Regions from separate parts of the Furfurilactobacillus rossiae genome, predicted to be linked through region 1. Evidence: predicted binding sites of a transcription regulator. Region 1 holds the regulator's gene; each other region holds the start of a gene.
The links. The regulator Rex, encoded in region 1, represses fermentation and respiration genes when NADH is low (regulators of the CRP and FNR family bind a similar motif). The targets are predictions, from matches to a motif close to TTGTGAANTANTTCACAA.

Region 2: LROSL1_RS09625 (zinc-dependent alcohol dehydrogenase family protein) is a predicted target of Rex. The motif match lies at 3,140-3,157, and genes of this name have one in related genera.
Region 3: LROSL1_RS01035 (class II fumarate hydratase) is a predicted target of Rex. The motif match lies at 3,265-3,282, and genes of this name have one in related genera.

Annotation. Positions count from the first base shown of each region.
Region 1 is NZ_CP040586.1:2,110,772-2,121,936, forward strand. Features, by position in the region: gene LROSL1_RS10225 (hypothetical protein) at 1-732, shown strand, start outside; gene groL (chaperonin GroEL) at 1,150-2,784, opposite strand; gene groES (co-chaperone GroES) at 2,855-3,139, opposite strand; gene LROSL1_RS10240 (redox-sensing transcriptional repressor Rex) at 3,387-4,049, opposite strand; gene LROSL1_RS10245 (ABC-F family ATP-binding cassette domain-containing protein) at 4,418-6,376, shown strand; gene tsaD (tRNA (adenosine(37)-N6)-threonylcarbamoyltransferase complex transferase subunit TsaD) at 6,469-7,509, opposite strand; gene rimI (ribosomal protein S18-alanine N-acetyltransferase) at 7,804-8,265, opposite strand; gene rimI (ribosomal protein S18-alanine N-acetyltransferase) at 8,258-8,866, opposite strand; gene tsaB (tRNA (adenosine(37)-N6)-threonylcarbamoyltransferase complex dimerization subunit type 1 TsaB) at 8,850-9,572, opposite strand; gene galE (UDP-glucose 4-epimerase GalE) at 9,854-10,846, opposite strand; gene LROSL1_RS10275 (acyl-[acyl-carrier-protein] thioesterase) at 10,930-11,165, opposite strand, start outside.
Region 2 is NZ_CP040586.1:1,979,510-1,990,674, forward strand. Features, by position in the region: gene LROSL1_RS09605 (betaine/proline/choline family ABC transporter ATP-binding protein) at 1-53, opposite strand, end outside; gene LROSL1_RS09610 (hypothetical protein) at 192-398, shown strand; gene LROSL1_RS09615 (LacI family DNA-binding transcriptional regulator) at 489-1,472, shown strand; gene LROSL1_RS09620 (GNAT family N-acetyltransferase) at 1,506-1,991, shown strand; gene LROSL1_RS09625 (zinc-dependent alcohol dehydrogenase family protein) at 2,104-3,114, opposite strand; gene scrK (fructokinase ScrK) at 3,658-4,530, shown strand; gene LROSL1_RS09635 (hypothetical protein) at 4,573-5,349, shown strand; gene LROSL1_RS09640 (VOC family protein) at 5,383-5,775, shown strand; gene LROSL1_RS09645 (undecaprenyl-diphosphate phosphatase) at 6,006-6,830, shown strand; gene LROSL1_RS09650 (hypothetical protein) at 6,866-7,114, shown strand; gene LROSL1_RS09655 (hypothetical protein) at 7,267-7,512, opposite strand; tRNA gene LROSL1_RS09660 (tRNA-Gln) at 7,809-7,881, opposite strand; tRNA gene LROSL1_RS09665 (tRNA-Glu) at 7,937-8,009, opposite strand; gene LROSL1_RS09670 (hypothetical protein) at 8,200-8,460, opposite strand; gene LROSL1_RS09675 (helix-turn-helix domain-containing protein) at 8,615-8,836, shown strand; gene LROSL1_RS09680 (universal stress protein) at 8,928-9,377, opposite strand; gene LROSL1_RS09685 (cation:proton antiporter) at 9,622-11,165, shown strand, end outside.
Region 3 is NZ_CP040586.1:197,220-208,384, reverse strand. Features, by position in the region: gene LROSL1_RS01040 (anion permease) at 200-1,618, opposite strand; gene LROSL1_RS01035 (class II fumarate hydratase) at 1,859-3,244, opposite strand; gene LROSL1_RS01030 (L-lactate dehydrogenase) at 3,592-4,539, opposite strand; gene LROSL1_RS01025 (aryl-sulfate sulfotransferase) at 4,954-6,783, opposite strand; gene LROSL1_RS01020 (NAD(P)/FAD-dependent oxidoreductase) at 6,831-8,048, opposite strand; gene LROSL1_RS01015 (Crp/Fnr family transcriptional regulator) at 8,065-8,733, opposite strand; gene LROSL1_RS01010 (Na+/H+ antiporter NhaC family protein) at 8,763-10,238, opposite strand; gene LROSL1_RS01005 (MarR family winged helix-turn-helix transcriptional regulator) at 10,613-11,068, shown strand.

The sequences.
Region 1 (11,165 bases):
GGTTTTATCACGAGTTGGAAAAACCAAGTGCATCCTCATCACCAAAACATCCGCATTGTGTTGAGTCCACGGTCAATTCCCGCCGACGAGGTTCTTTCTGGTCTAGTATCCAGAGAACAAGCACGGCTTGATGAATTAAGCATTACGTTACCGTTAATTGTCATGTATTGGGAACCTCAAACACGAAAAACTGCCTATTTTGAAAAACAGGGATATCACATCTTCCGTAAAACATGGATGCCTGATTTGTTGCTCGATAAAGTTCCATTAGCAGATACTGCACTCCCTGATAACGTGACCACGTTACGTGAGGTCTGGCAACGACCGACGATGAAGCGCAGTGCACTCACTTTATTGCGCGAACAGTATGAGCGGGTTCACCAAGACAATCCCGCTGCTCACCTAAGCATTGAAAATTGGGCTCGAAACGTGGATGGTGAACTGCCCTATCTTGACTGGTCATTGGCAACACTTGTTGATGGTGAATTTAAAGCCTTGAGTTTCGTTTTTCCTGGTGATGCTGAATCATCCTTGGATGTTGGTTGGCTCACGGATGTCGATGACGATGCACACCATGTTATCGACCTTCTGAAGATTCAACTCCAATTGTTCAAACGAACCCAACTCGTTTCGATTTTTGGAGAATTGGATTCAACCGATCCCGTCGCTATGAAGGTCAAACAATCTTTCTCATGGGAACCGGCGCCGGCTTGGATCAGTTTAATCAAATAGCATCTCAACGATGCAATCGTCGCTGCAATATTTAGTATTACAGTTGATGCCATTTACGTTTGTTTATCGATCTCAACATGCAACTTTTAAATGTGCGAATCACTTGCTGAGGTTAGTGAAGTCAGCCAAAGACAGAGTTTCGTGATAATAATTCTTAGTAGCGATATTTATGCACTTAGAATTGTAGGATGAGCTTGGAAACGTGCACTTCGGTTCCAAGTCGAGGTTAAAGACACGCGGCGTTTGCGGGGCTGAGACCGGTCCCATGAAACGGCGTCTTTGGCTGACGCAACGCTAGTGCAACAGCAGTCATTGTTAATATTTGCTGCAAAACAAAAAGTCAGAATCTACGGAAGTATCGCGTAGGTTCTGACTTTTAAGTTTGCTGTTAACAATCAGCATTGATGTTCAATTAAGCTACATCATACCGCCCATTTGAGCAGCTTGTGCAGCGGCAGCAGCATCGCCACCACCATTATCTTGCTTTGGTTCTTCAGCAACAACGGCTTCAGTCGTCAACAATAATGATGAAACAGAGGCAGCGTTTTGCAAAGCAGAACGGGTAACTTTGGTTGGGTCAACGATTCCGGCATCAACCATGTCAACCCATTCGTCAGTTGCAGCATTGTAACCAATACCTGGCTTTTGTGACTTCAACTTTTCAACGATAACGGAACCTTCACGGCCTGCGTTTTCGGCGATTTGACGAACAGGTTCTTCAAGGGCACGACGAACGATGTTAACACCCGTTTGGACGTCTCCTTCTTCTTTCAGGTCGGCCACAGCACCGATAGCGTTAACCAATGCAGTACCACCACCTGATACAAAGCCTTCTTCAACAGCGGCACGCGTTGCGTTCAAGGCATCTTCAATCCGGTAACGGCGTTCTTTCAATTCGGTTTCAGTAGCAGCACCGACGTTAATCCGTGCAACACCGCCTGATAACTTAGCCAAACGTTCTTGCAACTTTTCCTTGTCGAAGTCAGAAGTTGTTGCTTCTAATTCAGACTTGATGTTTGCAACACGTTCGTCAACAGCAGCCTTGTCGCCAGCACCTTCAACAATGGTTGTGTTGTCCTTAGTGATCGTGATCTTACCAGCTTGACCCAACTGATCAACAGTTGTGTCCTTCAGGTTCAGACCAAGGTCATCAGTGATAACAGTACCACCTGTCAAAGCAGCAATATCTTCAAGTTGTGCCTTACGACGGTCACCAAAACCAGGTGCCTTAACAGCAACAACATTGAATGTCCCACGCATCTTGTTCAAAACAAGCGTTGGTAAAGCTTCACCAGTAATATCATCAGCAATGATAAGTAATGCACGGCCTTGTTCAACAACAGATTGCAACAATGGCAAAATGTCTTGAATGTTGGCAATCTTCTTATCTGTAATCAAGATGTAAGGGTTGTCCAAGTCAGCTTCCATCTTGTCATTGTCAGTAACCATGTATTGACTCATGTATCCACGGTCAAACTGCATCCCTTCAACGACATCAGAAGTTGTTTCAATTCCCTTGGATTCTTCAATGGTAATAACACCATCGTTACCAACCTTTTCCATAGCGTCAGCAATTAACTTACCAACTTCTGGATCAGCGGCTGAAATTGACGCAATTTGTGCAATATCAGACTTAGTCTTAACATCGTGGCTCATCTTGTGCAAAGCATCGACAGCGGCAGACGTTGCTTTTTCAATCCCAGTCCGGATACCAACAGGGTTAGCACCAGCGGTAACGTTCTTCATCCCTTCGTTAACGATGGATTGGGTTAAAACAGTAGCAGTCGTTGTGCCATCACCAGCGATGTCGTTGGTCTTGGAAGCAACTTCAGCAACTAGCTTAGCACCCATATTTTCAAAGTGGTCTGACAATTCAACCGCTTTGGCAATTGTGACACCATCGTTAGTGATGGTAGGTGAACCATAACTTTGTTCCAAAACAACGTTGCGGCCTTTAGGTCCAAGGGTCGTTTTAACTGTGTTTGCTAATTTATCAACACCGGCAAGCATTGCGCTGCGGGCATCTTCAGAAAACTTTAAATCTTTAGCCATTGTGAATTTCCACCTCAACTGTAATTTATTGTGATTTTCTTTTATTGTTCAAACGTACTGTAAACTTTAACTAGTCCACAACTGCGACAATGTCTTTTTCATGGAGAACGAGGTAATCATTGCCCTCGTACGATACTGCTGTGCCGGCGTACTTATCAAACATAACGGTGTCGCCTTCCTTAACAGATGGTGCAACCTTTGTACCATTGTCTAAGACGCGGCCTTCACCAACTGAGATAACCTTCCCAGTGGTTGGCTTTTCTTGAGCGTTGCTGGCAAGCACAATGCCGCCAACAGTTTGTTCTTCTTCTTCAGCAGCCTGTAAAATAACGCGATCTCCTAATGGTTTTAACACGTTAATCCCTCCAATAATTTCGTTGAAATTGAATGCTTTTAGCACTCTTACACGTTAAGTGCTAACAACATGCTCTATAATAACCATGCCCGTTTATGAATGCAAGTGTTTTGGTCAAACTTAGTCAAAAAGTTTGTCAGCTGTCTTAGAAACCGCATCACAAAAGGCGTTTGGAGAATCAGTCAAACCATTTTTGTCTGACTAACACCCAAACGCCTATTCAAGAAGCAATAATTCAGTTTTCTAATTAATCCTGAGACTTTTCGTTCCCGCCTAACAACTCACCATAATTATCAATAAAATAAATTAAGGTTTGAAGCTCATTGGTCAAATCAACATTTTGAACCCGAATGGTATCAGGAACAGACAACCGTCGTGGCGTAAAGTTCAAGATTCCACGTACATCGGCCTTTGCCAGTTCATCAGTGACCTCTTGCGCCGTGTTTTCTGGCACCGTAATAATTGCAATGGCGATCTGTTGATCACGCAATTGTTTACCCATTTCTGACAACGGATAAATCGGGACACCACTTTGAACCGTGTTGACGATATTGTCATTAACATCAAACGCAGCACTGATTCGAACATTACTGTTTTGATGAAAATTAAAGTTGAGCAACGCATGCCCAAGATTACCAACCCCGACCAATGCGACATTAGTCAATTGATCCTGATTGAGAATCTTTTTAAAGAATTCGATCAGTTTAGGCACATCGTACCCATAACCACGTTTGCCCAATGCGCCAAAGTAAGAGAAATCACGGCGAATCGTCGCTGAATCGACTTTAACAGCCTCAGACAGCTCAGTGGACGAAACGCGCGTTTTATCCGCATCCAGTAAAATATTTAAGTAACGGTAATAAATCGGCAGCCTTTTTGCTGTCGCGCGTGGAATTCGTTGTTCAGCCACAGCGGTTCACTCCTTTTAATCCTACATTTGTTTGTGAAAATAAACTATACGTAAATTATAGCATAAGGACGGTTATTGTGAAGCATATTTCATACCAGTCTTCGGGCATTTCACAAACTGGCAAGGGCATTTCGTAAAATGCCGGGGTAAAACTAGCAACTACAGAAGCTTTTATACCTGTTTCAAAAAAGGTAAAACAGGCGGTCTTGTTAGCTTAATCACAACGACGAAAATATCATTCTTCACAATCTGTGGCACTTCTGACCATTTCAAATGTGTGTTTTCTGCTCACTGCCAGCTCAACATAGTGTCGCCGCACCGAACATGCTAAAATAGTGTTTAACTAATTCAAATGAAGGAGTACGCATATGTTAGTTCTTCAGGTTCAACAGGTCGCCCGCCGTTTTGGTGCGGACACATTGTTTGAACATGTTTCCATGACAATTGAAGACCACGGCCGCGTGGGGCTGGTTGGTCGAAATGGCGCCGGCAAGTCCACCTTGCTTAAGATTATCGCTGGTATTAATGATCCCGACGAAGGTACGATATCGGTTGCCAAAGGCATGACCATCGGATATTTGCCACAAGATGCCGGACTCGATTCAGACAACACTGTGTGGGATGAAATGCTGACGGTTTTTGCCACCCAGCAGCAACAAGAACGACAACTGCGCGAATTGGAACAGCAAATTGCCGATCCCACTGCTGATCATCAAAGTGACGCTTACAAACGTTTGCTAAATGCTTACGACCAAACGCAACACGATTTTGAGGCAAACAACGGTTACGGCTACCAAGCCTCAATTCGCGGCGTTTTACACGCTTTTCACTTTGATGAATCCACTTTTCAACGCAATGTCATGAGCTTTTCGGGTGGTCAAAAAACACAACTTGCACTCGCAAAGTACTTGCTACAACAGCCCGATTTACTCATTTTGGATGAACCTACTAACCACCTGGATATTGAAACATTATCATGGTTGGAAGACTACTTGAAAGGTTATCCTGGTGCTGTCTTGATTGTTTCACATGATCGTTACTTTCTCGATCACGTGGTGCAGGATGTGTTTGACATGAATCAGCACACCCTGACCCACTACCACGGCAATTACTCCGCCTACTTAACGCAAAAGGCCGAACGAATCAAAACCGAACAACGGGCGTTTGAAAAACAACAAACACAAATCAATGCGCTTGAGGATTTCGTCAATCGCAACATTGTTCGCGCCTCCACCACTAAACGGGCTCAGTCACGGCGCAAGCAATTGGAGAAGATGGACCGTTTGGAAGCGCCTAAAGATGATGATCAATCCATCCGGATTCGTTTCACACCTGATAGCGAAAGTGGCAAGGAAGTCCTCAATGTCGACAACGTCAGCATTGGCTATGAATCCGATCATCCACTGGCAACTAACGTAAACTTTCACGTTGTCAAACAGCATGTTGTGGGCATTATCGGACCAAACGGGGTTGGAAAATCAACCCTCCTAAAATCAATTCTTCATCAGCTCCCCTTGTTGGCGGGCACGGTTAAGATTGGTGGCAGTGTTACGATTGGCTACTATGATCAGGAACAGGCTGTGCTTCATGATGAGAAAACTGTTTTAAACGAAGTATGGGACGAGCATCCGACTATGCCTGAACGGGATGTGCGCACCCTACTCGGCAGTTTTCTCTTTACTGGTGATGACGTTGCTAAGCCCGTTCATAATTTAAGCGGCGGCGAACGTGCCCGTTTGTCACTAACTAAATTGTCGCTTGATCATGACAACTTTTTAATTCTTGATGAACCGACTAACCATTTAGATATCGATTCACGAGAAGTACTGGAAGAAGCGCTTAACAATTTCATGGGAACCGTTTTATTCGTTTCTCATGACCGTTATTTCATCAACCAAGTCGCCACAGAAATCGTTGAATTGTCTGCCTCAGGTACACAGTGGTTTGAAGGCGATTACGATGATTATCAGGCCGAACTCGCTAAGCGGTCAGCGTCTGTTGATGTCGAGCATCATGAGACTGAATCTAATGGCTCAGCAACTGCCAGTGTATCAAATTATGCCGCTAATAAAGCTGAACAACGCGAGCAAAGAAAGTTGCAACGCGCTGTCGATGAGTTGGAAGCACAAATTGACGACCTTGACCAACAAAGTCATACAATTACTGGGGCGATGCAGGCGCCTGAAAATGCCAGTGACATCGGCAAGTTAACGGACCTGCAACATCAGTTGGACAATCTAGATGCTCAAAGCGACAGCCTGTCAGAAAAGTGGGCAGCAGCTGGTGAGGCGTTGGAAGCCTATAATAATGATCACCACCTACAGTGACTTTAAATATGCAATTGAAAACGGGATCACATCTAACCGGCCATTAGCCGCATTGATGTGATCCCGTTTTCAGTTGTACCTATATTTGCACTTTATGCTTCAACGCCAGTTAGCCAAGGAAACTCCAAGCTCGGATCTGCATTGAGACTCATATCAGCACGATCGCCTTTAGCATAAGCAATATGCGCAGCCGCCCCAATCATTGCCGCGTTATCACCACATAATGCCAGTGGTGCAGCGACAAGCTTCGTTTGTGGTGCAAAGCGTGCCATCTTGGCCTTCAAAGCGTCTCGAAGACCATGATTTGCCGCAACACCGCCAGCCAACACAAGCTGTTTAACTTGGTATCGTTCTAGAGCAGATAATACCTTAGTGACCAAAACGTCCACCACGCTAGCCTGAAAGCTTGCAGCTAAGTCTGCACGATCCAACTGTTCGCCACGCTGGTCTGCATTATGAACCGTATTAATAAACGCACTCTTAAGGCCACTAAAGCTAAAATCGTAGTTAGCTTCGTGGATCATCGCCCGTGGAAAATTAAACGTATCGTGGCCTTCGTGGGCTAGCCGATCAATTTCCTTACCCGCAGGATAGGGAATTCCCAGCACGCGGCCCACCTTATCAAAGGCTTCACCAGCAGCATCATCACGAGTGTCGCCAATAATTTCGAATTCCCCCGCTGCCTTCATCAACACGATCTGCGTATGACCGCCAGACACTAATAACCCGAGCGATGGAAACGTCAAGGGTTCAACGTAACGGGCCGCGTAAATGTGACCCGCCATATGGTTAACGGGCACTAACGGTAAATGATGTGCGAAGGCAAACGTCTTAGCAGCAGTCACACCAATTAGTAACGATCCGACTAAACCTGGTCCGTAGGTAACGGCAACAGCCGTTAATTCTTCAGGCGTTACATCTGCTTCTGTCAAAGCCTTGCGAATGCCAATGGTAATTTCCTCGATATGATGGCGACTGGCCACTTCCGGCACGACACCACCAAATCGTTGGTGACTCTTAATCTGTGTTGCGACAAAGTTACTTAAAATGTGCTCGCCATTTTCTACAACAGCAACACTCGTTTCATCACAACTTGTTTCAAAGGCTAAAATCAATTCCCGTGCTTCTGTCACTGTTTTCTCCTTTTTGGCTCGGACCTTCCCGAGCTTCGGCATCACTCTTCTTAAACGTGCACCTGACTTCTGAATCCTGTGCATAAGCTACAACCCAAAGCATTCGGAAAACCACCGAATACCCCGTGTTGTTTCTTATTGCTCGGATTCAACCGAAGTTAGGCATCACTCTTTTAAAACGTGCACCTGTCGCTCAAGGCCCTGTGCACAACCCAAAGCTGTCATCCCACAAGCAAAGCACGCTTGCATGCTGCCACCTTTACGTTGTTGCTCGGACCTTCCCGAGCTTCGGCATCACTCTATCTTTTTTTGCATAATCCAGGCATCTTCGACGGGACGGTCGTAATAGTCAGGACGGCGCATCAGTTTATGAAAGTCGAGGCTCTCATACAAACCCAACGCAGCCTCGTTATGAACCCGAACTTCTAAGGTCACCACTGTTCCCGCTTCATATCGTTTCAACCAAGTCGTCAATAATTGCTTACCAAGACCATGACCTTGCCATGATCCTACGATACCCAAATTAGTTAGTTCCAATTGATCGATGACCTTGGTTCCGCTAAGAAAGCCCACAGGCTGGCCCGCTACTCGAATTAACCAGTATACACTGGTCGGTGCCTGCATATTCTCTTCAATCACTGGTTCAGACCACGGCGCACCAGTTGGATACGCTTCCTCACCTAATGCTTCAATCAAAGCAGCTCCACGTTGCGGACTTGACGGATGAAACGGTTCACAGATAACTTGTTTATCCATTATTGGTCTCACTTGTTGTGGCCTTGATTAAAGGAACCATCATATCAACGGCATCTTCATGATCGCCGAAATAATAGCCTCGTTTAATTCCCGTTTGACGGAAACCAAGCTTATGATACAAATTTTGCGCCCGCTTATTACTGATCCGAACCTCCAAGGTAACCTGGCGCATCCCCATATGTCGCGCCTTTCGAATCAAGGCACGCATTAAGAATTCGCCAAGCCCATCACCCTGCCAATCTGGTAATACGGCAATATTTGTGATATGCGCATCCTTCCGCTGGATATCAAACGAACACCCAGCAAATGCAATCAACTGATCATTCTTACGAATTACCAAGTATAGCCGATCCTGTTTTCGTTTAAGCTCGTTTGCAAACGCTTGTGCATCCCAAGGTGTCTTGCCATCATAAACTGCTCGTTCAACGCCTACAATTTCCGGAACATCTGGAAATTGTGCCCGACCCAAAAAGTACTGAGTATCGCGAATCATCAACCGATGATTCTTGATGTCCAGATCTTCAGCCTGCTGTTGCCGAACCTCACTGGCAAAGTGACGCCGGTACCATTTTTGAAATGCCTGCTTATACTTCTTCAACATAATTTTTGTGGTCTTCTCCTGGATGAGCTGCTGCCCACTGAGCTTCAGCAGGCGACAGACGTAAATATTGGGGCACGAAAGAGTCAATATCATCAATAGCTTTAAGTGGTGCACCTAATTGCCCGAGCACACCAGCATCAGGTAAATTAGCGTTGCCTTCAGTAAACGTAGCTGGAACATCAAGTGCATCTGCTAAAGCATCGTGATAACGCGTCAACTCACCAATTAACGTTACGGGATGACCAGCTGCATTCAATTGCGCGGTCCAATCCGGGATGTTAGTGTGTTGGTCTGCGATAACAGGGACGGGTTGGCCATCTTTAATTTGATACAAACCAGCATACAGTTGCGTGTTGCGTGCATCAAAAATAGGACTGACAAACGTTCCTTCCGTTTGAACACTGCCTGCCAACACAGCTAAACTTGACACCCCAACCAACTGAATGTGCAGTGTAGCCGCCAGTGTCTTCGCTGTTGTCACAGCAATCCGTAACCCAGTATAAGAACCAGGACCCTGGGCAACAACTACGCGGTCTAAGTCCTCCGGTTGCCACTGCTGGTCGGCCATCAATTCAGTAATGGTCGGCATCAGTTGGACACTGTGATCCAATTGCGTAGCGGTTGTTTTTTTAGCAATAACTTTTTGATCAACCAATAGTGCAACACTCATTGGCTGGTTTGATGTATCTAGCGCGAGAACCTTCATGTAAATCCTGACTTTCCGTTCAGTGTTCTATAGACAGCAATAATATTAACACATCTAACATGGGCGCGTGAACTTCCCGATATGTCACAATCTTTCCACAAACAACAGCTTGTTACCTGTGCTTCTCTTAATATGCCTAAAACTAGGGACAAATGACGCACAGCCTATGTGTTTCTACGTGCTTAGTCACATTACTATTTTTTTAGTTGACCACGAAAAAAACTTCGTTGCACAAACGAAGTTTTTTAACGTAAATCAATTTAACAATAAATCAAAGCAGACTAACGATCTTCATAACCGTTTGGATGACTCTGTGTCCAAGCCCAGGCAGTCTTAATAATGTCATGAACATCATCATATTGCGGCTTCCATCCAAGGATATTACGAGCATCTTCCGATTCAGCAACTAGTGAATCAGGATCTCCAGGGCGCCGTGGTGCGATTTTAGCTGGAATTTCTTTTCCAGTCACTTCGCGGGCTGCTTCAACCATTTGTTTAACAGAAAAACCAGTAGATGAGCCCAAGTTAAACGCACGACTCTCATTGCCTTCATCCAGGTATTTCAATGCCAAAATATGAGCATCAGCTAAGTCCAGAATATGAACATAGTCACGTACATTAGTACCATCTGGCGTATCATAATCGTCACCGTACATATCAATATGATCACGTTCACCAAGTGCCGTTTGCAAAATAATTGGAATTAAATGTGTTTCTGGGTGGTGATCTTCACCGATGGAACCATCAGCCTTAGCACCAGCCGCATTAAAGTAACGAAGTGCAACCCATTTAATGCCGTAAGCAACGTCACACCAATGAATCATGTGTTCCATGATCAGCTTACTTTCACCATAAGGGTTAATTGGCTTTTTCTGATCATCTTCATGAATCGGAATCCGTTCAGGAACACCATATGTAGCAGCAGTCGATGAGAAGATCATCCGTTTGCAACCCTGCTCATGCATCACTTCCAACAACGTAATCATGCCATAAACATTGTTGTCAAAGTACTTTAATGGGTCTTTCATGGACTCTGGCACAATGGAAAATGCGTCCATGTGGATAACACCATCAATGTTTTCTTTTTCGAAAACGTTGGTCAGAAACTCACGGTCACGGGTATCGCCTTGATAAAAGCGCGCCTTTTCATTAATAGCAGCGCGATGACCAGTAGATAAATTATCTACAACAACCACGTCGTAACCTTTTTCAATTAAACGATCCACCATGTGTGAACCGACGTAACCGGCACCACCGGCAACTAAAATTGACATTTTATTTTCCTCCAAATCGTTAACATCGGTACTATCATAGCATAACCTGATTAACCACAACAGCACTGGTCAGCACAGATGCATTAATCCACCGTTGTTGCGGATAATGGCCGCCATGTCAGCGTTGCTTCAGCATATCGCTCATCATTGCCCATAATATGGTGATGGGTAGTCGCCGTACCATCTTCATTATTAACCGGCGCAGTCACTTCACTCTTCACCACGTGTCCATAACGAACTTCATTTTCAAAGCGAATCGCCAGATGGCACAATTCGTGATGAATCAAAAATTCTTCATCTAAGGCATCCATCATCCAAT
Region 2 (11,165 bases), 130 kb from region 1:
AAATCTTCAACGGCAACCTTATTACCGGAGTATGTCTTGTTTAAGTGGCTCATCGATAAGAACACGGTTATTCACCCTTTTTCTCTAGTTTTAAAAATTTACTTGCCTAAATTCATTAATTAATTGATGTTACCTACCACCCTAACGTGTTCAGCGTGTAAAATGCAAGAAAAGAGGAAGGATTGGTCAGTTTGTCTCAACAAGAGCTTCGTCAGCACCTCGACGCCATTCAACGACGGTTGGTCATTGCCTCTGTTCTGGCCTTAGGGTTGTTGGTTGTCCGAATGTTTGTTATCAACACTTTTATTATCGTTGCTTTCTGGGCGTGCGCCCTTTACATACTGGTCTTGTTTGGCCTATGGCTGTGGCTGGAATGGCAGTTGTTATTCCGCCACTAATTCGTCTTATTACAAGTAAATGGATATGCTAAAATTAGTTTAATCATTCACAATGATAGGCACTTGATGTTGCAAATGGAGGAAGTTAACATGGCAAAACACGTAACGTTAGCAGATGTTGCTAAACGCGTCGGGATGGCACCGTCGACGGTTTCTCGCGCTCTGAGGGATAGTCCTCGCGTGACACCTGCCACGCGGGCACGAATTCATCAAATTGCAGAAGACATGAACTTTCAGCCAAACACGTTAGCGCAAAGTATTCGTAACCAACAAACAGACACAATTGGCATCATTGTCAGCAACATTCTTAATCCTTACTTCACTGAACTTCTTCGTGGTATCGGTGATGAACTAGCTTTGTCCGGCAAACGCATGGTGTTGTTTAACACGGACGAACAAGCCGCTAAAGAAACGCGTTTTTTAAATGCACTGACTGGTCAGATGGTCGACGGCTTAATTATTGCCAGTACTGGTGGGATTGATAATTACGATAAATTAACGCAAACCACGCCCACTGTTTTCGTGGACCGGGTGCCCAACGCAGACAGCATTCATCACTATGACGCCGTGTTGACGGATAATCCGGCAGCTGCCCGTGATCTGACCCAACGCTTGATTGATGCCGGTAGCAAACGGATTGGTTTTATTGGTAGTCAGGTCGCTTTTTCAGCAATCGAACGTCTCAACGGCTACCAACAAGCGCTCACAGACAACGGTTTGCCAGCCAAACGTAACCTCACCCGTCAAACGGACTATACGCCCGCTGCCACCGCTAAAGCGCTCAACGAACTCCTACAACAGGAAAAAATCGATAGTCTGATAGTTGCCGACAGTGTTATCCTCAGCCAAGTCATGAAATTGCTCAAGCAACAGGGAAAGCTAGACGCCTTTAAATTAGGCACATTTGACTACCTCAGCTGGTTTGATTACCTCGATGTCGACCTGGTTGCCGTCCAACAGTCGACATACGCGATTGGTCACGCCGCTGTGACAACTTTGCTTAATCGAATTGCGACCCCGACTGCACCAATTACGACCCAACGCTTACCAGTCACGCTGCACCAAAATTTTTAGTACTCAACAGCCAACAGAAGGACGCTATAGACCATGACCACAATTGCCCCATTGACTCAAAATAACGCTGAGCTAATTGCGAATACTTGGCATTATGACGGCATATACAACTTTTACGATATGTCGTCAGACCCCGAAGACTACGAAGAGATACTTTCCCCTAAATTACGGGCGAATCACTACTTTCAGGTAGTTGCAGAAGGACAGTTAACTGGTTTTTTCATGGTAGAGCCAACTGATCAACCATCAATCGTTGAAGTTGGTCTCGGAATGAAACCATCATTGACGGACCAAGGAAAAGGTCAACAATTTGTCCAATTAATTTTAGCTTTTGTTAACACACACTATCATCCAGAAACTGTTATTTTTGATGTTGCTGAATTCAATATTCGCGCCCAAACATGCTATCGTAACTTAGGCTTTATGCCAGTAAAACGTCACTGGCAAGCCACAAATGGTGGTCAGTATCCATTTGTAGAAATGCAATTAATCTTAAACACAGATTCGGATCATCACTAATTAAATAGGTCCTGTAGTAAGTAAAAGCACGCGTTCTCCTCACTCTTGAGTGAGGTAACACGTGCTTTTTTTGCATACAACAAAGATTTAATTCTGTAAAAATATTACTTAACTATTTGACACTTTCGCTAACGTTAACGATGGCCTTGTTGACTTTGTGATCAAACTTGCCGCCAAGGAAATCAGCAACTTGATCAAAGGTTAATTCATCTGAAATTAATGATTCAACCAATTCCTGATGACCTGCCAAGAATGCCAATGAGTCTTCAAAGGCATATGGGTTGATGAAAGAACCCTTAATCGTCAGTTCTTTTTGGAAAATGTCGTAAGAGTTCAGTGCAAATGTTTGATCTGGGTTAGCAACCCCAAACATCAAGACCTGACCGCCCTTGCCTGCAGCATCTACTGCAGCAGCTTGAGTCGCTGGTGCACCAACAACTTCAACGACCACGTCATAACCGGAAGGAACAGTTTCAGTCCCGTTGTTATAAACGTTCTCAGCACCCAAACGTTTCATCAGGTCACGTTTTTGATCATTGTGACCACTAACATCAACATGTGTCACACCCAATGACTTAATCATCGCTGTAAAGAGTTGCGCGATAAAACCATCACCAATAATTAACACATGTTGTGCAGGATCTAAATCTAGTAATTTCACCCCATGCACGGCGCAACTAACTGGTTCGGTTAAAGCGGCAGCCTTAAAAGAGAGTTCGTCAGGAATTGGGTAAACGACAGATTCTGGTGCAGTAACAAATTCTGCAAGTCCACCATTCCGTGTTACACCAACGGCCGACAAGTTCTCACACAATTGTGGACGACCTTCACGGCAGTAACGACAATGACCACAGTAAATATTCGGGTCAATGGTCACCCGATCGCCAACTTTAATTGTCGTGACGTCGGCACCAACTTCGACCACTTGACCTGAGTTTTCGTGACCTAAAACAATTGGTGGTGTTGCCTGAGCTGAACCTGGTAGGCCTTGATAAAGGTGCGTATCCGTGCCACAGATACCTGCATATTTCATTTGGATTTTTACTTCATTGGCCGGAACCTTAGGTGCGTCGATATCACGCACATTCATATCTTTTAAGCCTTCAAGAACAAGTGCCTTCATTTCATAAACCCCGTTTCTGATTTGTATGTGAATTTCATAACATTCGCTATTGTAAAAATTTACCGGGGATGAAACAACCCACTTTTACAGCAAATTAAGCCGAATTGGCCTCAATTGTCGATCATGTCCAGGCGGTGCCTTAACCAGCTTCAGGCCTATTATTTCAGTATTTAGCTCACCTTTCCTGCTTTTAAAACAAACGTTTGTCTACGGCGTTTTTAAACAAGTTACATGAAAACGATCAACCATTTTCATACTAATTTTTCGCCTTTCAAAGACAAACGTTTGTCTCGGTACTTTGACCGTCCACCAGCTTTCACAGCCACCTAATTGATTTCCTTTACCCCCTTTAAAAGCCCATCACAACGGGAGTATAACAATCAACATGGTTAGTGATTAAGTTAACAATATCCTCAAATAAAGATTGTTCTCTTTTTGGTGTGTGGCTATGATTAGACATTGTAATCGCTTACAAGTTTTAAATTAATCAGCTACATTTTTATCTCAACTACATTTACTGAGTATCAGAAAGGAAGCATCACTATGTTATTAGGCAGCGTTGAAGCAGGCGGTACTAAATTTGTTTGTGCCGTTGGCGACGAAAATTACCGAACAAAGGATATTGTTAGTTTCCCCACGACCACGCCGGCGGAAACCCTCCAAAAAACAATTGACTACTTTCGTCAATTCGATATTAAAGCACTATCGGTGGCCTCATTTGGCCCAATTGAACTACGCCGTAACGATCCTAAATACGGTTACATTACAAATACACCCAAGCCAAACTGGGCAGATACAGACTTCATTGGCACATTAAAAGAAGCATTTGATATTCCCATGTTTTGGACAACCGATGTTAATGGTTCGGCATACGGTGAGTACGTTATGTCAACGCTAACCAATGAACGAATCAACTCGTTGGTTTACTACACCATTGGGACCGGTGTTGGCGCTGGCGCCATTATTGATGGCGACTTTCTTGGCGAAATGGGTCATCCAGAAATGGGCCATGTGCGTCTCAAACGTCATCCTGATGACCTCGATTTCAACGGTATTTGCCCATTTCACGGTGACTGTCTTGAAGGTTTAGTTGCTGGGCCAACGTTTGAAGCTCGGACTGGCAAACCTGGCAAGGAAGTCCCATTAACTGACCATGTCTGGGACATCATGGCATATTACGTTGCCCAAGCAGCATTGCAGGTCACACTAATTATGAGACCTGGCAAAATCATTTTCGGAGGCGGCGTAGTCAGTGAGCCATTTTTAAAGAAGGTTCGCCAACAGTTTAGTGAACTTCTAAACGACTACGTTAATGTTGGTAATCTTGACGATTACATCGCCATGCCTGCCATTAAACATAACGGCTCAGCAACACTAGGTAACTTTGCATTAGCATTACGAGAACTACAAGCATAACGCGTTTTTCTTCGGTCTTATATTAAGTGAGGAGTTTTCAACATGACGACACAATCAAACAATGGTCGTTCCATTTCCATGGGATCTTCAATCGGCCTCTTCATTCTTTCATTGGTAATTAACTCGGCGGGAAATGTCTTAACTCTGGTCACGTCGTCAAAGATTCACCCATCTTTTCTTGGTTCCGCGTATTGGACAGCTGCTGAAGCCAATTTAGGGACTGCCATTCACTGGAACCTGTTCTGGGCATTTCTTATCTTTGGGATGCTAACCACCGTCTTAAACGCTATTTTGGTTGGCAAATGGGAATGGCGTCGGGCTCTCGGTAACTTGATCTTTATGGTGCCCTTCTCGGCCCTGATTCAACTATTTGCGGATTTCTTTAACGGTGTTTATCCACAATTGTTTGCTGGTCTCCCACAGGCTCATGGCATTTGGATGATTAGCTTTTACGTTATTTTAAATTTTCTCGGCGTCGCACTCATCGCCATCGCAATTTCAATTTACCAACGCGTCAACCTCGTTTTGCATCCAGCCGATGATTTAATGCAAATTCTTCGCTTTAAATACTGTCGTGGTAACGCCAACCTAGCAATGTGGGCTTCTTACATTCCACCGACCATCATGGCCATCATTGCGTTTGCCATCACCCGTGACTTCACTAATTTTGGGATTGGCACCCTGTTTGCCTTCGTCTTTCAAGGCGGCATCACGGGAATTGCGGACCGTGTTGTGTTCCCCAACTTAAAGCATCAAGCGTTGGATGTTGGTCATGCAGAAAACGCCACACCATCCCCTTCGAAACAAACGAATGCTTAACCAAAAATCACTCAAACTTGAAAGGATTTCATTATGAAAATTACAAATTTTATCGACGACGTTCAACACGTGGGTATTCCAACGACAGATTTATCTAAATCCATTGCCTTTTGGGAATCACTCGGTTTTACCAAACGGGGCCAATTCAAGAATGGCGACGGTCAAGTTGCCTTCATGACACTTAACCACCTCACCATTGAAACCTGGACTGCTGATGAAACGCCAATGAAACCCGGTGCAATCAATCATATTTCCTTAAATACTAGCAATGCGGACGAAGCCTTCATTGCTGCTAAAGATGCTGGTTTCACAATGATTGACCACGAAGTTCAATCATTGCCCTTCTGGGACCACGGAATTAAATACTTTAATATCCAGGAACCTAATGGTGAGATTGTTGAATTTTGTCAAATCCTCACTGCATAAAAACAGCATCTCAAAAAGTTGAATATAAAAACACAAAAAAGTTTGCCAATTTAAAACGGCAAACTTTTTTTGTGGCCTACTGTGTTATCCCGACTTTTACCAAACGTTTACATAGTCAATATGAACCCGACATTAAGTCATTACATTGCTCCGTTATACTGTGGCTAAAAGTTGATTAGCATCATCCATTACCCACCAATCAACTAATTACAAAAAGCGGGGAAACAAACGTGTTAGATATCATCAAAGCAGCTCTTTTAGGCATTATTGAAGGCATTACCGAATTTTTGCCAGTCAGTTCAACCGGTCACCTTATCCTAGCCGACCAGTTTATTAAGTTACATCAGTCCACCGCATTTATTAATATGTTCAACGTCACCATTCAACTTGGCGCAATTCTTGCCGTTGTGATCATCTATTTCCATAAGTTGAACCCCTTTTCGCCTCGTAAAACATTGGCTGAACGACAAGCCACTTGGCAAATTTGGGGAAAAGTCATCTTTGCCGTTCTCCCATCCGTAGTCGTTGGCCTATTACTCAACGATTGGATGGACGCTCACTTAATGAACTGGGTTGTTGTCGCCATCACGCTAATTCTGTACGGCATTTTGTTTATCCTCGTGGAAAACCACAATGCCACACTGACGCCCACCATTTCAACAGTCCCGCAAATTTCCTATCGTATTGCCTTTCTAATTGGCTGTTTTCAACTCTTATCTCTTGTTCCCGGAACCTCACGTTCTGGCGCAACGATTCTTGGCGGTATTTTTCTCGGTGCCTCACGCTTGGCATCCACTGAGTTTTCCTTCTTTCTCGCCATTCCAACCATGTTTGGCGCCACACTGCTCAAACTGCTTAAATTTTTCATGCATGGTGGCACGCTCGCTGGCGAGGAAGGTCTAATTTTGTTAACTGGCGTTGTCGTATCCTTTGTCACCGCCTATATTGCGATCAAAGCGTTGCTCGATTATGTCAAAACAAACAGCTTCAAACCGTTTGGTTGGTACCGAATTATCTTAGGAATCGTCGTTATTCTTTATTTTCTAATCGCCTAATCTGCTGACTATTAATCATGAAATGGAGGATTATCATGTTGAAAACGATGGCTTTAAAACTTGTCTACCAAATTCCGTTTGGTGCCGGTGTCTTCTTCTTTTTGTGGGGCTTATTAGCTGGTCTTGATGCTTTACTTCTATCGCCCGTCCACATTCAATTTGCGATTCACCTTGGTACGATTGGTTGGTTGCTGATGGTGCTGGGATGGGCGCTACGTGCGATTCACCATTTGTGGCGTCATAGCTTGAACCAGCAGCATCAGCACCTCAGTGGTCAACTGTAATTAGTTAAGCAGAAAACAAGCCGACCAGAAAATGGCCGACTTTTTTTTAAAATTTAGCATTCAATAATATTACATCTAACAAGTAATCTAACAGCATCATTCAATATTGTCGTGCAGAACCAATGATGTAAGCTCAGTAACGTTGCCGAAAACTACCGTAACTTCTGGTAGTTGGTAAAAGCTACTCGTTTTGCAACATCTAAAATATCATGATTCGTTGCATAAATGAATATCTTTCTATTTGCAGCCAGCGCTAACCCAAGTTCCGTGTTCGAACTCTTCCCGGCTGGATAAATCATGATAAACACATCGCAGTTCATTACGGCCGCTTTCTCACGAATCGCAATTTTTTTCAAATCTTCAAGATCAGTTACTTTGCTAGTGGACCAATCATACATATTTTGATATCCAGATTGGTCCAAACGATTCGCAACTTCACGGACCGTTTGGATGTTAGCAAACGAGCTTGCAATGTAGTAATTGATAAAATCACCCGGTCATTTTTTAAGATTCGATGTGTCTCATGTCTGGCCGGACTTGATTGAAAATCATTAGTGACAATCCGAATACGCGACACATGTTAGTTGAAAACAAAAAGGAGTTCTAAACCTTCAACCGTGTGCACGAATTGTACACGGTCCTGAAAAGAAGGCTTAGAACTCCTTTGATACCGGCGTTCTTGTGAACGCAATAATTGGGTATACTGGATTCGAACCAGTACATTACGGATTCAGAGTCCGGTGCCTTACCAATTTGGCTAATACCCAATAATCCATTATTAAAGTCGTAAATCTGCCAAGCAAGCGCCCGGGTGACTTTAAATCACCCCACTGGGGATCGAACCCAGAACTCCGCCTTGAGAGGGCGACGTCTTAACCAATTTGACCATGGGGCAAATTTACTTAGTTAATTATACAGTACTGACAGGTGACGTCAACGTCTTAGCGCATAAAAATGACGACTTTTTTAAATTCTCATTTTTCATTGTCGTTTTCTAAGTCTCTAACTAAAAATAACGACCGTTGCAATAATGTAACAGCCGTTAAGCTACTGAAATAAAAAGCACCACCCTGCGGCGGCCATTATTAGTCTATCGAAATTTGTTTACGAACAATTTTAAACGGCTCCTCAAAGTCTCGATCGTAAATGTCACATAAGGCAACTATCAGCAAAAGTGGAATCGACTTAAGGCTAGTATCAGGATCTTCATAACGATAAAAAGCTGATTTACTAATTCGAAAGTTGTAACGCTCCTCCAGTTGTCGCAACACTTCCTTGCCAGTGAGACCCTTTTGCTTTCGCGAAAGGTGTAACCACGTTTGAATATCAGTTGGTTTTGTTTCCATGTTGCAAGTCAGCTCCTTTAGTGCTCATTTTATCAATTTATTGACGTGAATACGCAGTAAATAAGAAATTCGACTTGCGGGCATCGAGAATTAAGGTTAATATTCCCATATAAGGGAACGGTTTAAACATTTAATTATTAGGGGCGTGGTAACCATGGAAATTTTCCCAGTCTCGGGATGGCTGAAATCAAGGGGTATAACACAGCTTGAGGTCGCCGATCTATTGCAAATCAACAAAAGTACTGTAAGTCGCAAATTACACGGACATTCTCAATTTAACGTTCGTGAGATTTCTTTACTTAACCAGCATTTTGGCATTCCACTGGAAGTATTTATGCAAACGACACAAAGTGATGATCCTACTAAATTGTCTTAATAATTATCATAATTGTGGAGTAACAAATTAAGTTCAAACAAAAACGACGTCCTGAATATCAGGTACGTCGTTTTTGTTGTCAATTCTAAACCTATTCAGTTTCATCCTCTTTGACAACTAGCACATCTACGTCCGCATTGCGCACTACATACCCTGTTGTTGACCCAAGAATTGCTCGCTCAAATGCATTTGTTCCAGTAGCCCCGATAACAATTAAGTCGATGTCATGATGCTCTGGAAAAGTCTTGGCAATTGTTGGCTTTGGCGCGTCCTGCATTGCAAAGACCGAAATACGGTCAAAGCCAGTTTCTGCTTGCATCTTTTGCGCTAGTTCTCCAACATATTTTTTGGCCTGCGTCAGCATTCCTTCTGACATCCCCGCCATTGCGTATTCAGGAGCCGCATACAGCGGCGCAACAACCTGCAGCAATAGAATGTCTGCACCAGCTGCTTTAGCAATATCAACTGCCTTACGCAGGGCTAACTGTGCGTTTTCTGAGCCATCTGTCGGAACTAAAATGCGTTTTGGTTTAAATGTCATGTTATGCCTCCTATATTTCATTGCTTTAGCTTATTGTATTTATAACATAAAACTATTTTTACTGCATTTTTTACGCCTGTATTCCTGTTGTTGATCTTCAATCATTCTTGTCACAAATTTTGCTAGTAACTGTCGAGGATATTCAACAACACGCCAGGCCGTTTTGAAGACATTTTTGTTTGCGTCGATCATTAATTTCGTCCATGATTGTCGTATACAGAATTTAACGAAACGGAGCCTTGATATGGAGAATACATTCTTTCTTCTCATCATTTTAATTGCAGTCGTAGCCGCTGTGATCATGCACCATCATCTCAACCGCGTGCCGCTCCCCATCATCTTTATCGTGGTGGGAATTTTATTGGCACTGCTGCCGCTGTATCATCACTATATTTTTAATCCCAATTTATTTTTATTTTTCATCGTGGCTCCTTTGCTCTATAACGAAGCGCAATCGGCCTCTCGTTACTGGATTGGCCGCGGCGCCATCAACATTTTTTCGCTGTCCATCATGCTTGTCATTGCCACCGTGATTATCGTTGGTAGTGCACTCCACTTACTGTTTCCTTTTCTGCCACTAGCGTTAGCAATTGCGCTATGTGCGATTGTGACCCCAACCGACGCTTCGGCAGTCAGCGCATTTGCTCAGCCTAATCCAAACTTCCAAGTGCCCTTCACCATCATGCAAAACGAATCATTATTTAACGACGCATCCGGCTTTGTTGCGTTTGATCTGTCGCTGTTAGCTTTTACTACTGGTTCGTTTTCAGCTAATAGAGCCGTTGGGGTGTTTGCGTTAGAGTTTATCGGTGGATTGATCACCGGTGCAATTATTGGCGCACTCTTTCTAAGCATTCGCCGTGAACTTATTCAAGCTGGTGATGATACGCCATTCGTCATGATTACACTAGAGTTATTGGTGCCATTTCTAGCTTATTTCGTTGCCGAACGCTTAACGTTGTCCGGAATTTTGGCGGTCGTCGCTGCTGGCTTGTTTCAAGGAATGGAAAATGATAGTTTACAGCTTGTTTCAAGTCGGGTACAGCTCGTCCGGTCAAACATATGGGAAATTGTGCAGGAGGCGCTCACAGGGGTCGTTTTCGTCCTTCTAGGCGTATCCCTGCCGACAATCATGGAGCAAATCATTTCTAAGCATCCAGGTCTCCTTGGTCTACTAATTCTTATCGGGATCGTGCTATATGTTTTGAAATTTGTCATTCGCTTACTGTGGTCGCGTTTTTTAGTTTGGATGCACATTTCTAGCAACCATCGCTGGCAAGACGCTTGGCTAATGGCTGTCAGTGGCGCCAGTGGGACTATTTCACTGTCGTTAGCCTTCCTGTTGCCAACCATCAACGGTCGCGATTTAACTACTGATCGGAACGCACTGATCTTCGTCGTCACCGTGGTCATTTTAATCAGTCTGACGGTAGCTGCCATCGCTGTGCCAATCATCACAAAGATGCCCACCGGCACTCAGACAAAGCCGATGAGCCAGTGGACACGAGAAATGATTATGACCGCGATGAATAAGGTTCGTTCAAGCAAGGACGCTCAGGCAGAAACGCACATCGTGGTTGATGCATTGAGTCAGCAACTCCATCAAAACAATCGGCCGCACCGGCGTGAGCAACGGCGACTGTTTGAACTTACCGATGCTGCTGAACGCGAGGTCATCAACCGTAAACATGATCAGGGTGATTTTAGCGATGATGAAACGTATTATTATCTGCGTTTTTTAGACCTGACCAAGTTCACGTTCAATAATACTGTTTGGCAGAACCTGTG
Region 3 (11,165 bases), 850 kb from region 1:
ACACGATTTCGGTTCTTCTTGATTGGTATTAAGTTCAAAAGATTTTGGATAACTTCTTTATTAATACATAGCCATAACGCGCTCGCAGGCCTAACCCCTGTGCATAACCCGAAGCTGAATTATTCGGAAAACCACCGAATTCTTCACCTCCATGTTATTGCTCGGGGTCAAACCCGGCCTGCTCACGCTCACTTTTCTATTACCACATACCCAGTACTTTGGTCCAAAGCAGACCACCGCCTAGCCATACGACGATGTAGAAGACACCTAGGATGGCGTTTAGACGCCACCAGTCGGACTGCTTCACGAAGCCAGAACCAAACAGCACTGTGGCCGGACCACTTGCGTAGTGGGTAGTAGAACTAAACAGTGGACCTGCAAAGGCCAACATAATTGCCGCTAACATATGAGGCACCCCAGCAGCTAAAGCAACAGCCAATAGTGCAGCGTACATTGCCGTAACGTGGGCAGTACCAGAAGCAAACAAGTAATGTGTGTAGAAGTAGAAGATAAACAGAATGACCAGCACCATCATCCAGCTAACACCATGCAGCGCCGTGCCGATTGATGAAGATAACCATTTAATTAAACCTAATTGAGTCAGTTCGTTTGCCATGAAAATCAGGATAGAGAACCAAATCAATGTGTTCCAAGCACCTGTTTCCTTCAGGATGTCCTGAACGGATAACACACCCGTCAGTAACAACAGTGAAACTGCGATAAAGGCAACCAAGGTTGCATCCAAACCGATGAAACTTGAAGCGATCCAAAGCAGCAAGGCAATCAAGAAGACGCTCATCATGATCTTTTCAGGCGTGCTCATTGGTCCCATGTCAGCTAATTCTTTGTCAGCCCAGTCCTTGGCGTTTGGCGTTTCCTTAACCTCTGGTGGATATAACTTGTAAATAATGTATGGCACACAAATCAAACTAATAATCCCAGGCACCAGAGCGGCGATGAACCAGCTGATCCACGTAATGTGAACGCCAGCTTTACCAGCCATTGCAACGGCAACCAAGTTTGGTGCCATCGCAGTCAGGAACATTGCTGAAGTAATGATGTCCCCTTGGAATTCGGTATAAACAAGGAACGAACCAATCTTACGTTCAGTCCCATCTTTAGGATGAGAGCCAAACGTTGTTGCTAGTGATTCGATAATTGGGAAGATAATCCCACCGGCACGGGCCGTGTTACTTGGTGTTGCGGGGGCAGTAACCAAGTCAACACCGACTAGCGAGTAAGCCAAACCTAACGTCCGTTTACCAAACAAACGCACGAAGATCAGCGCTACCCGCCGACCAAAACCAGTCTTGATGAACCCGCGTGACAAGAAGTAAGCCATCGCGATCAACCAAACCGTGTTGTTACCAAAGGCCGTTGTGGCATCCTTCATTGGCACGATGCCCAGCAGGACTGTCAGTGTAACCCCGATTAAAGCAACCCCACCAATTGCGATTGGCTGAGTGATACAAGCAATGATCGTCCCAACGAAGATGGCAAGCATATGCCAAGCTGCTAAACTAACAGCGTCTGGCCGAATTGGCGCAAGGAACCAAATGATCAGTCCAACTAACACTGGCCACAGAAAATTTTTGTACTTAACGTTTTCAAGCTTCATGTTTTATCCCTCTCGTGTCCCCGCCGACGCTTAATCGACGAAGGCCGTTTCTTCACATTCTAAGGTGCGTGCATCTTGCGATGTCAGCGCCAACCTAACCAACATGGATATTTGTATATCCCTAAACGCGCAGACAACCCCTGACATCTAGTCTTCAGGAGTTGTGCAACGCATTGTTAATCAAGAAATGTTTTTTTAATACTAATAGTGCTTTGTTCAGACGCGAAACCCGACTGTCGTTTACTTACGGTCGATGTTCGTCATCTTCAATGGATTAACCCATTCGTCGAACTGTTCAGCAGTAACTTTGCCAGACTTCAAGGCAGCAACACGTAATGTGGTTCCGTCTTGATCAGCTTGCTGAGCAATTTTGGCACTGTCATGGTACCCAATGTGTGGTGACAAAGCCGTAACCGTCATCAATGAATTGTCGACCAATTCTTCCATGCGTTCTTCGTTAACTGTCAAACCATGGATCATCTTGTCAGCAAAGCCGGTCATCGTGCCACGTAACAATTCAGCTGATTCAAGGAAAGCGTCGATCAGTACTGGTTTGTACACGTTCATTTCGAAGTTACCCTGTGAAGAAGCCATGGTCACAACGACATCGTTACCCATTACCCGAACGGCGGCCATCGTAATCGCTTCAGCCTGGGTTGGGTTAACCTTACCAGGCATGATTGATGAGCCAGGTTCGTTAGCAGGAATGTTCAACTCGGCGTAGCCAGCACGTGGGCCACTTGCTAAGAAACGCACGTCATTAGCAATCTTCATCAGATCAGCAGCCAAGGTCTTCATTGCACCGTGGACAACGTCAAGGTTGGAGTGTGCAGCCAAGCCATAGAACTTGTTTGTCTTAGCCGTGAAAGCAGGTCCGTAGACTTTGCTCATCCGGGCAGCAATGTCATCGGCGAAACCAGGCGCAGCGTTTAAACCAGTACCAACCGCGGTACCACCCATCGCTAATTCAAGCAATGTGCCATCTAAACTCTTCAAGTAGCCAAGGTCATGTTCCAACATGCTGACCCAACCACTGATTTCTTGCCCAAACGTCAATGGCGTTGCGTCTTGCAAGTGAGTCCGGCCGATCTTAACTGTCCGCCAGTACTTGTCCTGCTTAACCTTCAACTCGGCGATCAAGTGTTGTGCAGATTCTTCCAATTCTTTAACGGCAACACTAGCAGTGATGTTCATCGCCGTTGGGAAAATGTCGTTTGAACTCTGACCATGGTTCACGTCATCGTTAGGAAGGATTTCAATTGAGTCATCCAGCTTAGCAGCTTCGTGGGCCACGACTTCGTTTGTATTCATGTTCGTTTGCGTACCAGAACCTGTCTGATAAACACGAAGTGGAAAGTCCTTACGTAAGTCTTCGTCGCTCAAGCTCAGTAGCTCATCGATGGCGCGAATGATGAGTTGACCTTTTTCTGCACTAATTTGATCCAATTCCTGATTGGCTTCGGCAGCAGCTTTTTTGATCTGTAACAGGGCGCGAATAATTGCAATTGGCATGAATTGCCCTGTTGGGAAGTTGTTGCGACTCCGTTCGGTTTGTGGTCCCCATAGTGCTTCGCTAGGAATCTTAACTGGCCCAATGGTATCTTCTTCAACACGATAATCTGACATCAAAATGTGCCTCCAGTTCTTTGTGTATTTAGTAACAAACATAAACAAATAAAAAGCGAGGTCGGTGGAACGTTTAATCCAGTTTGTGACCTCATTCACTTAACGCTTCTAAGTCTACTAAGCGTAACTAATTATAGTCAAACGAAGCGGTTGCCATTAAAAACATTAATAGCTTGCTGTTGAGTGCTTCACAATTACTGTAAACACTTGTTTTCACTCATTTGCATTGGCTCGCAGTTATTGTGAAAGTCAAAACGAATATGGTGTTTACAAAACTTTTTTCGACAAACTTCATCTTGCAAGCAAAAAACGTCACCAACTACGGCGACGTTTCATTGAAATCATTTTTAGTTCATTGCATCATCAAGCACTTGTTTCAACTGTTTGGCTGAAGCGACCATTTTGGCCTGCTCTTCATCAGTCAACGGTACTTCGAGAACTTTGGCAATTCCATTTTCGTTGATCAATGCCGGTGTGCCAATGTACATATCGGACAATCCGTATTGCCCATCAACTGGTGCACCAACAGGTAACACAATATTTTCATTGTGTAATACTGCCCGGCTCAATGTCATCAAACTGGTAGCGACACCATAGAATGTGGCTCCCTTTAGTTTGATAATACTACCACCCTTGGTTCGCGTTTCTTGTTCCAGCTGTTCAAGTTCAGCCTGTGAAACGCCCGCCTTCTTGGCAACATCCAACAATGGCTGGCCGTCAACTGTCGCAGCAGAATAGGCAGCAAATTCGCTATCTCCATGTTCACCAAGAATATCCGCATTAACACTGCGCAAATCGACATTCAGTTTGTGAGCCAAAGCAACTTGCCAACGACTGCTATCCAAGGACGTCCCAGTCCCGATAACTCGGTTCTTCGGGAATCCTGACAAACGTTGTGTAGCGGCGGTCAACACATCAACAGGGTTAGCAGACACAATGAAGGTCCCCTTGAAACCACTGTCAACGACCGGTGTCACAATGGATTCCAAGATCTTCATGTTCTTGTTAACAAGGTCTAAGCGCGTTTCACCCGGTTTACGCGGAACACCGGCAGTAATGACAACTAAGTCGGCATCACCAGCATCGGCATAACTGCCAGCATGGACATCCAACGGTGACGTAAAAGGCTGAACGTCTTCTAAGTCAAGGGCATCCCCTTTGATGTGATCTTGTTGAATATCAACAATTACTAATTCATCGGCAACTTGCTGTTGCATCATTGCAAATGCATATGAGGAGCCAACAGCCCCGTCACCAACAAGAACAACTTTTGTATGTTTAATTTGATTAGCCAAAATTTTGCTTCCTTTCTTTATCAAGGGCAATTCGTTTTTATCGTCATTGTGTTGTAGAACACGAATTCAATCGACCATTCTCACTACAATTCATGGCGGTAAAGCGTAGCGGGCGGCCATTTCAAACGGCGGTTAATCATCGATCACATCACTATCATCTGCAAATCGATCAGGAGTAGCGTAACCTGTCGACTAGATTATAGTCAAGTGTAAAGATGGTGATTACGTTTGATAATGTGAGGTGATGCACTTTTTGAAGTGTGCTTTAGTTTCCGTTACGCTAGGCGGTGGCTATGTTTCACTAACATGTAAATTGCTAGTTAAAACAATAGAGATGGCACCATCAAAATAACAGTGTCATCTCTAAACCGATATTTACATTTCTCGAAACTCAAAGTCATTTTTTGTACTATTCTAGGCCTTTGCAGTCAAAGCCTCATCAAGAAAGTCACAAATTCCATCATAGTCCAGTTCTCCGCGGAACCGTTCGATCTCCTTGCCATTTTGAAAGACAGCAACGACAAGTGTACCAGTAATTCTCATGGACTCCGTCAGGCTCGGATTCTTATCGACATTAGTATAATAAACCTTAAATTCGCCTGGAAAGTCTTCCTTAAAGGCCTTTTCTAAGAGTGGATGAACCTTTTTGCAATGCGGACATCGTTCAGCACCAAACATAACGAGTTGTGGCTTATCACTCTTTCCGTTCAGTACTTCGGAATTGAAACCATCCTGATTGATTTCTTCAAAGACCTTTCGATCAACATCAAATAGGTGAACGGTTTTTTTCTTAGCCTGCATTTCATTTGACTCATCAATAGTTGCCACACAAAGAGCCACATCGGGATAGTATGGTAGCGTGCCGTCGACATCCACCACCGTCTTCGCACCCTTTTTGCCAGCATTTGGCAATCTAAATGTCGTATTATCGACCGCCTCAATTGGCACTTCATTTGGTTTTGGCTCTTGTGGTACATAGCTGTAAGGATAACGGTAAGCCCTGTAAATCATGTTATTCCGAGGTCCATCATCGTTATGAGTGAAGTAAGGTGAAATCCATTCCCAAACAACCTCGTAGTCCTTGGTGATTTCAAGAATCCGCCCGTCGGCCCCCTCATCAATCATTGTATTGCCGTTTGGCAAACGTTGAACATCAGACACATAGGGACTATAAAACTTGCTACTGTCCACGGGCATTACAGCACCCATGTTCTCTGGCGTCACACTCCAAACAAGTTTCATCGTAACTGGATTAATTTCCAGTACCCGGCTGTAATCACGCAATGCATTCTTTGAACCATCTTTACTGCCAGGGTTCGGAACACCGTATCCGGCCCAACCACCGTTGTCAAACAGTAGAAGGTCCCCTTCACCAGGTAACCCTTTGGGAATCATGTGCAATCCATGTTGACCAATAATTTGACCAATTGCTGCTGCTTTCGGATCGTGTGTATAATCTGGGCCCAACTTCCATACAATATGTCCAGTATCATGATCCACAATGTACAAAATGTTGGATTCACGTGAATCCATGATGATGTTGTTTGGCTTGAATCGCTCATCACCCTGGTCATACCATTTGTTAGGCCCTAAATAGCTGGCACAATTAGTGTGCATGAAGTCACCAACGCCACCATCTGGCTCACGCATGTTGGGATTACGAGACAAGATATTTTTCGCTGCTTCATCAAATCCAAATTCATTGAAGTGATCAGAACAGCTCCAGCTCCAAATAATATTGCCATCCCAATCTACTTCGTACACAATATCGTCCAACAATTTTTTATCGGATATTGCAGGATTATGAATTGTCCGATGAGCTAAAATCAATGTCTTACCATGATCAATTGCCGGATGATCGTTCGGAGAATAGTAAACGCTGGCGCCTTCACGTTGATAATCGTGGTGTTGACGTGCCATCCAGCGATGATCATGACCTGGATCATCAATTTTTTCAAAGTGATCAAATTGCCATTCAACCTTACCATCGTAGTCAATTTGAACTAAATTAACGCCATCTTGCATACCATTCTCTGGATAACGCATTCCTGAATTTCCCATGAGGTGACCACCTGGTAATAGCTTTGGTGGCATACCTTGAAAGTTCCAACGGCGAATCTCATTACCGTTCATGTCGAACATCAAAATCCCGTCGTTAATTGTTGGTACGACTGTATATCCGTTCCATGCCTTATCTGGTTTATAAATGACTGTTCCCATTGGAAATACTAAAGGCTGGCCCATAATTCATACACTCCTTTTTTATATTCTTAGTTTCATTAATTGTATTTTTACTGACGGACTGGACTAAGTTTGCTCTCTGCTGAACCCTGTGTTAAATCCACGACTTGCTTGAGGTGTCCCTGCTGATACAGTGCAACTGCAAAATCCGAACCAATATTTAGTTGATGATAGAGCAATGCTTGCGATGTTATGTCATCAAGATTAACTTTATAGCGTGGCGTTAACAGCGCCTCGATATGCTCCAAACGTTTGACAGATTCATCATCGTATGGCGAGTAGAACATTACGGCTTCATTGCCACTAGTGTCGCCCATAATCTTCTCCAGTTGTGCGGTCTCCTTCAAGTATCGTTCAACGTTGACCTCAGCAACTGCACCATTACCGGAAGCAGTAACAACTTGTCGAAGTGGTGTATCCGTACAGTCACCAACGGCATATACTCCTGCCACATTTGTAGCTTGATTACGATTTACTTTAATATAGCCGTGCACATCTCTGGCCAAAGTATCAGGCAAAAAGTCTGTTTGTGGAACCATACCAACAAACGAGAATACGCCGGTTGCATCTACGTCATGTTCCTGACCAGTCAAAATGTTACGAACCGTGACACTAGTAACGGAATCTTCACCATTAATGGATGCCAGTGTTGAATTCCAAATAAACTCAATCTTGTTATTTGCCATAGCTTCACGGCGATCAACCTCATTACAATCTAAAATACCTTCATCGTGCATAACGGCTACAGATACCTTCGATGCATATTTAGTTAGCAAAATTGCATTTTCAATAGCTTGATTTCCAGCACCGAGGACAAATACATGTTGATTCTTAAAAAATTCAGCGTCACAAGTCGCACAATAGGAAACACCATTGCCTGAAAACTCAGCTTCGCCTGGAATTCCTAGTTGACGTGGTTTGGCGCCCACATCGAGAATTACTGCTCGTGCAGTATAATCGCCTCGCCGTCGAGTATGAACAATTTGTCTATGATTTGCGGCAGCTTCAACGCCACTAACGCGAGTAGTTAGCAAACTAACTGAATCGGACTGTGTAACATGTTCCTTAAATCGATCCATTAATGCTTGGCCTGACAGATGTGGACTACCTGGAAAGTTTTCAACATCTAGGCTATCTGTGATCTGTCCCCCAAAACTACCTTTTTCAATCAATAACGTTTTTAATTCTGCACGCCCGGCATAAATGGCGGCCGTCATTCCGCCAGGACCACCACCAACAATAATTAGGTCATATTCTTCATCACTCATTCATGCCATCTCCTCTTTATAGCAATTCACTTAATGCATCCCGATTTATAATATGCAAATGTTGATCCTCATAGGTTAAAATACGTTCCTCCGAGAGTTGTTTTAACTCGTGATTTAAACTACTTCGACTGACATGCAAAATATCGGCAAGAATCTGCTGTGAAAATGGGATTGGAACACTATCACCATCACGTTGATGAATGCCAAGTAGCCAGAAGGCCAATCGTTCACGAATTGTTTTGTACCCGATACACCTTAAAAGCAGTTGATCACGATAACCTCGACATGACATGTAATAGATCATTGCTTGCGAGAGATTCGCGTTCTGATGCACCAAGGTGCGAAATTGATTTGCATTCATCCATACAACTTCTGAATTTTCAGCACAGACTAAGGTGTAAACAAAGGATCTTGCATGAGAAAACACTAGATATTCCGAAAACATTTCCGATCCAAAAAAATATGAATTATTGAGTTCAAGACCTTCTGCCGTGTAGTTAGTAACACGCAAAGCACCTTTTAAAACAAAACCGACGCGTTGTACTTCTGCTCCTTCTTCAACTATTATTTCGTCCTTGTTATAAGTTTCCTTTTGCAAAGGGATATTTGCCAATAGCGTTCTGAATGCCGTAAAATCAAAGCTTCTAAATAATTGATTTGATTGCAAAGCTCTTATATCTTCCATATTCTTCAATACCACCATTTCTCACTTATCTACACAGCAGAAATGTTTTCTGAATTGACCTTTGCGTTTGTTGTTTGCACCTCTGGCTCCATGGTTCGACCCCATCCAAATAGTACCCAGCACAGCCACAATATCGTTAATATCAAACTAAAGAATGTGGCACCAAAGATTGCAGTTGGAGTGGGTACTGGTAAGAATGGGAATTTGGTGTGCATTTGGGTTGCTACACTAATCACGCCCATCACGTACACACTATTAATTGGAATAATACCGGTGAATGAGGTTGCAACTGTGATAATCAAATATGTTCTTCGTTCTGGTGAAATGTGAGCGGCGTGCCCTATATGGTCAGACATTTCGCCAAACAGCAAAATTCCTGGCAAGTCGCAACCACTGAGCAAAATATTGACGAGTCCAATACCAGCAGCAATTGTTAGTTCAGCCCCACGAGCCGTACGAACAAACCTATGACTTGTAATCCGCTCACAAATCAAATCAACCACACCACTGGCGTGCATAATTGCAATAAGTCCATAAAGAAATATTGTCAGTAAAGAGATATCAACCATACTGTACACACCATCGAATAAAATGCCTGCAAGCAACGTTGGATTATGTGGATCAATGCTAATAACGTCCTTAAATTGAAACAAATTCGTCATCAACCCAACAACAGTTCCCACTACAACGCCCCAAGTAAGACCAGTCAAAATTTCTTTAGTGCGAATACAAATCAGAACAACCACAATAATTGGAATCAGCATCCATAGACCACGAGGGTCAGAAAACTTAGCCAGCGCAGCTGATGAATGGGGCGTGCCTCCTTGACCACCAAAAATGCCGAGTAGAATGACTGTGATAAGTGCAGCGCCAGCAATCCAAGGAATTCGTTGCTGCAATGTTTTAACTAAATCAGCAGGTTCACCTGTGGTAGAATTTGTTTCCAAACCCAATGTTGCATTAGTTAGTTGGGAGCTTGGTGATAGTGCATCCCCACAATAAACACCGCCAATAATGGCACCTGCAAGAATTGCTGGATTTGATCCCACTAAGATACCTGGTACATAAAAGATAGAAAGTGCTGCAAACAATGCTGCAAATGGAACTCCTGATCCTAAGGCGAAAACGGCCGTTCCTATAAATGCCAATATTGTGAAGGCCGCACCATGAAGTCCCAACATTAAACTCAGCCATACAAATCCTTGGCCAACCTTTCCAACTAACAATAATTTTGTAAAAACTCCGATAATTAAAAAGACAAAAATTAATTTCGCATTTCCAAATCGTGCCAGGCCGCTAACAATGGTGTTCCAATACTGTTTGCGATTCCTAGCCATAAAGAAAACAATCACAAGACCGATTACTGCAGATATAGTAAGCGCTTTCAAGGAATAATAATGAAAAACAATCGTAAATACACCGCTTAATAAAATGAAGATCAGTGTTGGCACTAAGGCAATATATGGTCCCCCATAAAAGTGTAGTGTCGGCTCTTCATCACGCATTTGACTCGCCTCCTCATCAGTTTTCAAGTTTATCCTAGCATCATATACTTGGTTTTTATGTTGGAATGCCAACAGTTTGTGAATATTTGAATAAGTGCTGACACCATCTTAGTTGATTTATTTAACAATCATACATTTACGCTATTTATTGTTGAAAAGGATGACCGTCATTAACCTTTTCTTGGTGCTAATTATTTAAAATCAGTCCCACAAATCTTCCTCAAATTGGCCTAAATTCTGGATAAAAATCACTTGGTATAGAAAGTTAATCAAATAAGTTCTAAAAAGCCTGTCATGACGGCGATAACCTGATATAATAAAGTCATTAAAACTTTAAGTGGGTTACTGATTCCGGCAATGGGAGGAAACATATCATGAGTGAACTAGACAACAACGACACTTTCTTTCAATTTGAAACTGTTGTCATTCGTGATTTTCGTATTTTGTACCAACGTTTCAGTGCATATGCAGCTAAATATGATTTAAACAACAGTGAATTAGGTGTTTTAGTGGCGATTGTAACTGATATTAAAACGAACCTGACTGATTTGTCAGACCGTGTTAACGTCTCTGAATCGGCCGTTTCTCAAGCAATCACTGGATTGATGAAAAAGAAGTACATTCGTTCAGAAACCGATGCTAAAGATCGTCGTCATTTTCTGGCGCCAACCTCAAAAGGTGAAAAGTTAGTTACCGATTTTCGTGAACATGAAAAGGAAATCCTTGATTCCCTCGAAAACGAACTGGGCGACGGCTTTATGCCCACGTTGGTTAAAACAATCGAAACAGCCAAAGACAATGGCTTTACAGAGTTTAATCGAAAGAAATAATGAGACCATTTTTCAACTAAATAAACGCCTGAAATTGAGTGTTAGTTTATGACCATTCCTCAATTTCAGGCGTTATTTTTTATTTTTGAGTTAACGG